DNA from 2 places in the Clostridium sp. JS66 genome. Region 2 is predicted to be linked to the other one. Evidence: a T-box and tRNA genes for the amino acid it is inferred to sense, from the RefSeq annotation. Region 2 holds a T-box; the other holds one or more tRNA genes.
The links. The T-box of region 2 lies ahead of thrS (threonine--tRNA ligase). A T-box ahead of a tRNA ligase gene usually reads a tRNA of that ligase, here a tRNA-Thr.
Positions count from the first base shown of each region.

Region 1 (4,189 bases), 630 kb from region 2:
ATCTGCAGAGCTCTGTAGACTCTTAATATTATCAAAATGTTTTTTTATAAATTTTATATCATCTTTAAAATTCACCTTTCCAAATCTCTTTTCTAGGTCCTTTTTTACATTACCTTCCATGCTGTAAAACTCTTCTTTATCTGTAACATAACCTACCACCTTACCATTAATATGTATTTCATAACAATTAGGCTTATTATTATATGAATATCTGATTACCACTGCTGAAGTAATAATAATTATTAGTAAGCTTAAATATATTTTACTTCTAGTACTTGAATGCAAAGTTATCATTCCTTTCTTAGACATTATATTTTTACCCTTACCTATTTATTGTTCCTAAAATTGTAAAAAATATTACCTAATTTAAAAAAGTTTTTTCATTGTTATACAAATTTTATTTTGTTATAATTATTTATTAGAAGAACTTTTTTAAAATTAAACCATATTGAAGGTAGGTTATAGCAAATATGAGTACTTTTGTATTTAAAAGTAAGAACTCTAATTACACTCCTGTAAGTAATATTTTTATAGATAAATTTATGCCAAAGGCCCGAGGAGAATTTGTAAAAGTATATCTTCTAGGGCTAAAGTATTGCGTATCTGGTGAATTAGGGGTTAGTTCACAAATAATGGCAGGTGCTTTGCATCTCCTTGAAACAGATGTATTAAATGCATGGAACTATTGGAATGATGAAAATGTAATTAGGATGGTCCCTATAGACAACATGGGCAATTACAATATTGAATTTATTAATTTATCTGATTCTCCTGAGGAAAATCCAGAAAACATAAATTTACTGGAGGAATTAAATAAAAATTCCACAAAGGATATGCTTCAAGATATAGAAAAACTCCTTGGAAGACCTCTATCCTCAAAGGAAATGACCATGTACATAGGATGGCTAAAAGATTTTAATTTTTCTCCTGAAATTATACTTTTACTTATTCAATATTGTGCATCAAAGGGAAAAACAGATTGTAGATATATTGAAAAAATTGCTCTAGCTTGGTTTGATTCAAAAATTAAAAACATAGATGACGCCCAAGCCTTTATAAAAAAGCATGAAGACAAGTGGATTAATATAAGAAAAATATTGAACTACTTAGGGATAAAGGATGCAGAAATTATGAAGCCACAAGAAGATATGTTAAACAAGTGGATTAGCACTTATAAGTTTCCTATTGATGTTATATATAAAGCCTGTGAAATATGCTTTCAGCGTATAAATAAGACAGACTTTAAATATATTGATGGTATACTTACAAGTTGGAACAAAGATAATATTAAAACTGTAGATGATGTAAACAAAAAAAACACTAAAAGAATTTACCATAAAAATAATCCAACTTATAAAAATAATTCTTCTAATAGTACATTTAATAATTTCGAACAAAGGAACTATGATTTTGAGGATTTAGAAAAAAAACTGCTAGGATGGGATAAATAATGGTTAAAGGATATCAAAGCAACATAATTAAGGTATATGAAAATATACGTAAATTTGAAGAAAAATCTCTCAATAAAAGAAGAGAAGAAATTCAAAATAAAATTCCTCAAATTATAGATATAGAGCGTGAAATAGGAAAACTATGTGTTAGGCTTTCAATAACTATACTTAACAATTCAGAAAATAAAGAGAATGAATTAAAGCAATTAAAAGAAAAAATTACTGATCTTAGGATAAAAAAATCTGAAATGTTAGTAAGTAATAACTATCCTTTAGACTACTTAGACATGCATTACATGTGCAATAAATGTAAGGATACTGGATTTATTGGAACTGAAAAATGCAGCTGCTATAAGCACAAACTTGTAGAACTGTACTATGAAAACTCTGAATTAAAAACTATACTTGAAAAAAATAATTTTAGCAATTTTAATTTTGAACTTTATTCACCTCATAAAAGTGATGATGTACGTAAAAGCCCTAGAAAAAACCTTGAAGATATAGTTTCAAAATCCTGGAGTTTCATAGAAAGCTTTTCTTCTGCCAATGAAAATTTGCTGTTTTTGGGTAACTCGGGCACTGGAAAGAGTTTCTTATCCTATTGTATTGCTAAAGAACTTTTAGATAGAGGCCATTTAGTAGTATATAGAACTGCTGAAACATTAATTCATGACTTAAAGCAGATTAGGTTTAACAATTCTGATGAACTTGAAGATTTGCTTATAAATTGTGATCTTCTTATAATTGATGATTTAGGTTCTGAACAAATTACTGATTTTTCTAAAACAGAGTTATTTAATCTTCTAAATATAAAATTGCTTAAAAATCGCAAAATGCTAATTTCCACAAACTGTGGTTTAGAAGAACTATTAAAAAATTATTCAGAAAGAATTTCGTCAAGACTTTTAGGAGAATTCACACTATGCAAATTTTATGGTGATGATATAAGAATAGGTCAAAATATTAAAAATAGAAAATATTAATTTTAAAATATCTTTTGCTTTAATGGCAAAAGATATTTTTTATTATTGCTTTAATATATTAAAGTTATTATAACAAAAAAAACATTGAATATCATACGACATTCAATGTTTTGGTGCTGGCAGAAGGCTTCGAACCCTCGACCTACTGATTACAAGTCAGTTGCTCTACCAACTGAGCTATGCCAGCAAACTATATGGCGACCTAGAAGGGACTCGAACCCTCGACCTTCGGCGTGACAGGCCGACACTCTAACCAACTGAGCCACTAGGCCATATATGGTGGGCACAACAGGGCTCGAACCTGTGACCCTCTGCTTGTAAGGCAGATGCTCTCCCAGCTGAGCTATGCGCCCATATATGGTGACCCCTACGGGATTCGAACCCATGTTACCACCGTGAAAGGGTGGTGTCTTAACCGCTTGACCAAGGGGCCTTATTAAATTTTTTGGTGCTGGCAGAAGGCTTCGAACCCTCGACCTACTGATTACAAGTCAGTTGCTCTACCAACTGAGCTATGCCAGCGAATATATGGCGACCTAGAAGGGACTCGAACCCTCGACCTTCGGCGTGACAGGCCGACACTCTAACCAACTGAGCCACTAGGCCATATATGGTGGGCACAACAGGGCTCGAACCTGTGACCCTCTGCTTGTAAGGCAGATGCTCTCCCAGCTGAGCTATGCGCCCATATATGGTGACCCCTAGGAGACTCGAACTCCTGTTACCACCGTGAAAGGGTGGTGTCTTAACCGCTTGACCAAGGGGCCTTATTCATATTTTTATCAGTCATTCGCTATTACTTAGCGACCCGACATAGACTATAATACAAGATTTTCACGAAAGTGTCAACATATTTTTTAAAACTTTTTTTATTTTTTTTATATTTTTGTTAAAATCCCTTATATATCAACACTTTAAGTCATTTTAATTTTTTAATACTAATAATCTTTTGAACCAATATGTCCTATATGCTCCATAATTATAAGTGCAGTATCTTCTATTGCTCTCTTTGTAACATCTATTATTTTACAATTAAATCTACTCATAAGTTTATCTGCAAATTCTAATTCTTGAAGCACTCTTTCTGCATTAGCATACTGTATTTCCCTTGAAGCTGAAGAAAACTTATCTAATCTATGTTTTCGAATTTCAATAAGCTGCATAGGATCTATAGTAAGACCTATTATTTTCCTTCTATCTACTTCGAATAATTCTTCTGGTATAGGTACTTCTGGCATCAATGGAACATTTAAAGCCTTTATTCCTTTATTAGCTAAATACATACATAAAGGAGTTTTTGAAGTTCTAGAAAGCCCTATTAAAATTACATCAGCATGTTTTATACCTGCATTATCTTTACTATCGTCATATTGCATGGCAAATTCCATAGCCCTTATTTTTTTATAATACTCAGAATCCATTTCCCAAATAGCTCCAGGTCTATAATTAGGTATTTTGTTTAATATCATTGATGCCATACTTATACAAGGGCCCAATACATTGGTTATATGTATACCTTCTTCTATACACCTTTGTACAAGAAACTCCCTAACATCTACTAAAACTATAGTAGATATTATCATAATATTTTTTTTGTCTTCTAAATTATTTATAAACTCATTTACATGCTCAAAGCTTTTTATATAAGGTACCCTTTTAACCTTTACATCTTCAGAAAATAAACTTGAAGTTGCTTTTGCAACTTGCTCAGCTGTCTCTCCTATAGAATCAGACACCGCATATATTGTCAACATA
Region 1 is NZ_CP131467.1:6,276,786-6,280,974, forward strand. It holds gene Q6H37_RS29215 (M23 family metallopeptidase) at 1-309, opposite strand, end outside; gene Q6H37_RS29220 (DnaD domain protein) at 471-1,451, shown strand; gene Q6H37_RS29225 (ATP-binding protein) at 1,451-2,434, shown strand; tRNA gene Q6H37_RS29230 (tRNA-Thr) at 2,546-2,621, opposite strand; tRNA gene Q6H37_RS29235 (tRNA-Asp) at 2,630-2,706, opposite strand; tRNA gene Q6H37_RS29240 (tRNA-Val) at 2,712-2,787, opposite strand; tRNA gene Q6H37_RS29245 (tRNA-Glu) at 2,793-2,867, opposite strand; tRNA gene Q6H37_RS29250 (tRNA-Thr) at 2,881-2,956, opposite strand; tRNA gene Q6H37_RS29255 (tRNA-Asp) at 2,964-3,040, opposite strand; tRNA gene Q6H37_RS29260 (tRNA-Val) at 3,046-3,121, opposite strand; tRNA gene Q6H37_RS29265 (tRNA-Glu) at 3,127-3,201, opposite strand; gene Q6H37_RS29270 (pyruvate, water dikinase regulatory protein) at 3,373-4,188, opposite strand.
Region 1: it encodes a tRNA-Thr, which carries the amino acid that the T-box ahead of thrS (threonine--tRNA ligase) is inferred to sense. The anticodon was not compared.

Region 2 (4,189 bases):
ATAACTAAATCTAGTTCTTTTTCTTCAGCCATTTTAAGTGCATCTCTTGATGATATAACTCCAAGCTGAGAACCATCATCTCCAATAACCCTTAATTCTTTGTTTTTTATTTCCTCATTCATAAGAAAATCTTTATTAATAATTTTCACCTCCCAGGTGGTTTTATGCTTATGTTTTATAACATATAAAAAAGGACGGCTTAAGCCGTCCTGAAAATACAATTCTAACAAAAACTGTAGTAACCTCACTAGCTTTGCTGTAAGGTGAGAAACGGCTGTTTCTTCTTAACAAAGAGTATTTTACTATACTATTTTTAGTTTGTCAACATTTTTATATTAATCTACTGAACTTTCTTTTCTGTCAATTTCACCTTTGATCTTTTCTACAAATTGATCTAAAGCCATAGCTCCTAAATCTCCAAGCTTTCTGCTTCTTACAGCTACTGTATTTTCTTTCATCTCTTTATCACCTAATACAAGCATGTAAGGAACTTTTTGAAGTTGAGCTTCTCTTATCTTGTATCCAATTTTTTCATTTCTTAAATCTACTTCTACTCTTAATTTATTCTTCTTTAATTCTTGAGCAACTTTATTTACATAATCAATTTGATCATCTGTAATATTCATTATTTTAACTTGTACTGGTGCAAGCCAAGCTGGGAATGCTCCTGCATAGTGCTCTATTAATATTCCTATAAATCTTTCTATAGAACCAAATACAACTCTGTGAACCATAACTGGTCTGTGTTTTTCTCCGTCAGCACCTATATAAGTTAAGTCAAATCTTTCTGGCATCTGGAAGTCAAGCTGTACAGTTCCACACTGCCAAGTTCTTCCTATGCAATCTCTTAAGTGGAAGTCTATCTTAGGACCATAGAATGCTCCGTCTCCTTCATTAACTTTATATTTAAGACCTATAGTATCTAACGCTTTTCTCAAACCATTAGTAGCAGCTTCCCAATCTTCATCACTTCCCATAGAATCTTCTGGTCTTGTTGAAAGTTCTACAAAATATTCAAATCCAAATACTTTATAGAAGTCATCTATTAATTTTATAACATTTACGATTTCATCTGTAATATTATCCTTTGCTAAGAACAGATGAGCATCATCTTGTGTAAAACATCTAACTCTCATAAGACCATGTAATGAACCAGACTTTTCGTGTCTATGTGCTAGACCCATTTCAGCATATCTTAAAGGTAATTCTCTGTATGAGTGTATTGTATTTTTGTAAACAAGTATTGATCCTGGACAGTTCATTGGTTTTATAGCATAATCTTCATTATCTATTTTAGTAAAGTACATATTTTCTTTATAATGATCCCAGTGTCCTGATTGTCTCCATAATTTTTCATTTAAAATTACAGGAGTCATTATTTCATCATAATCAGCTGCTGAATGCATCTCTCTCCAGAAGTTTTGAAGAGTGTTTCTTATTATCATTCCCTTAGGGTGGAAGAATGGGAATCCTGGTCCTTCCTCATGCATACTGAATAAGTCTAATTCTTTACCTAATTTTCTGTGATCTCTTTTCTTTGCTTCTTCTAACATATTTAAATATGCATCAAGATCAGCTTTTTTCTCAAAAGCAGTTCCGTAAATTCTCTGAAGCATTTTGTTCTTCTCGTCGCCTTTCCAATAAGCACCTGCGATGGAAAGTAATTTTACAGCTTTAACCTTTCCTGTTGATGGTACGTGAGGACCTGCGCATAAGTCTACGAAATCTCCTTGTTTGTAGAAAGATATTACTGCATCTTCTGGTAAGTCTTTTATTAATTCAACTTTGTAACATTCTTTCTTTTCTTGCATAAGTTTTATAGCTTCTTCTCTTGGAAGCTCAAATCTTTCAAGTTTTAAATTTTCTTTAATTATTTTGTTCATTTCTACTTCTATTTTTTCAAGCATTTCTGGAGTAAAAGAAAATTCTGCATCAAAATCATAATAAAATCCTGTATCTATTGCTGGTCCTATAGCTAATTTAACTTCTGGATATACTTTCTTTACCGCTTGAGCAAGTATATGTGAACCTGTATGTCTTAATATCCATTTTCCATCTTCATCATCAAAAGTTAATATTTCAAGTTTGCAATCATTATTAACTTCTGCCATTAATTCTGCTCTTTCACCATCTATCTTAGCTCCTAGCGCCTTTTTTGCTAGGGATGTGCTCAATTTAGCAGCTACATCAGCTACTTTTGTTCCTTTTTCTACCTCAATTAAACTTCCATCTTTTAAAGTAATCTTTACCATAATAATTTCCTCCTAATCTTTTTATTTAAATTATAATTATTTACAATATAAAAACACTCGTCTCATAAATAAATATGGGACGAGTGTTATTTCGCGGTTCCACCCAACTTCAACAGCATCTAAGCCTTATTTAGGCAAGGATTATTAAAGCTATACAATAAAGAAAATAAAATTTTTCTACTGCATATCTACTGTTATCTCTAAACCCCTTAACGCAGGAAACGGATATACTTACTATAATTTCAGTATTCAACTCAAAGGTGGTTTTCAATGCCTCTTACCTAAAGAACCTTTCAACCAATGGGTCCTTCTCTCTTAAAGCAGCTTCACATCTACTCTTCCTTATCACTGTTTTTGTATATTATATTCTTTTAAGTTAATAGTTGTCAATAGTTTTTTGTATTTTTTATTGAAATTTAATTTCAAACATGATATAATTAAAATTTTACCCACATCACCAATTAATGTTAATTTTAAATAAAAAAACACCTATCCCAACACATGGGACGAGTGCTATTCGTGGTTCCACCCAACTTTAACAGTAATCAAATTATCTAAATTATACTTTAATAAAAACTACTAAAGCTATAATATTTTATCTTTACTGATATCTCTACACCTTTAACGCAGGCAGCGGATATACTTACTATAATTTCAGTATTCGACTCAAAGGTGGTTTTCAATAACCCTTACTCAAAAAATCTCTCACCCAATGGATTTTTCTCTCTTGGAGTAGTTTGTCATTTACTCTTCCTTATCAACGTCTTTAAATTATATACCTCATTATAGTATCTAAAATAATAACTGTCAACACTTTAAATTAAAAATATTTAAATATTTTTATGCTTTCTTTATTAATTTTATATTATTACAATTCATACTTTATTGAGACTGTGTTTAATCTTTTCACATATTTTACAGGTATCACACATCTGAACTCTATCTGTAAAAACCTTTTTTATAGTATCTATCAAATCCAAATTTCTACAATTATCCCCACAATGAATTATTATTTTTCCCGGTGAATTAGTTATCAACATACTTATGATCATATCATCCATATTTGTATTTTCTTTATATTTTAGATCTCCTAAATCAGCAAATAGTTTTTTTCCTATATCATTACCTTCCTTATCCTGTATCAAATATTTACCGTCACTTTTTATAATTATATTTATTTCTTCTATTTTACTTTCTTGAATTTCCACAAAGTACTTTAATAATTTTATAAATTCATTATATTCTTTTTCGGTCATATATCTTTCTACAACCTTATCAACTATTTCTTCTAAATCTTCTCTTAGCTCTTTCATTCTAAAAGTTATAAATCCATTTATATTTATTTCTTTATTTTCAACTATGCACTCCACTATTTTGTCAATTATAGCATTCCTCTTATTCATATAATAAATTGAATTTTCATCAATTATTGACTCTTTCCCCTTTAATACTTTTATGCTATTTTCTCTTATTTCTTTTATTTCATCATGTCTAAGGAAAAAATACGTATCACATAAAAACATTTCCATATCCTTTTTATAAAATTCATCTATAACAATTTCATACAACATATTAGCTATATTTACATTAAACATATTACTCAATCTATCATTTAACTCTTCATTACAAAATATTTTTACGAAGTGAGTATTGGATTCTATACTTTCCGAAATTCCTATTATTACATTTTTATTTTTAAAATATTCTTTTATATTGTTTATTCCATCTATTACTTTCTCTTTATCATTATCGTATACAACAGTAAGCAATAACATTATTTCCACTCCCTTCTTTGAAATAGTATATGTTTAAAACAAATGTATATTCAAAAATTTATTTTCAAATATCGACATATCACGAAAATATAAAGTTATAATATATAATAGCTTTATAAAAAGAGGTGCATTGAATAATGAAGTATGCTATTGTAGATTTTA
Region 2 is NZ_CP131467.1:5,649,974-5,654,162, forward strand. It holds gene infC (translation initiation factor IF-3) at 1-149, opposite strand, end outside; ribosomal protein L20 leader region at 181-292, opposite strand; gene thrS (threonine--tRNA ligase) at 336-2,252, opposite strand; T-box leader at 2,325-2,610, opposite strand; T-box leader at 2,752-3,022, opposite strand; gene ytxC (putative sporulation protein YtxC) at 3,128-4,027, opposite strand; gene Q6H37_RS26230 (DUF6873 family GME fold protein) at 4,165-4,189, shown strand, end outside.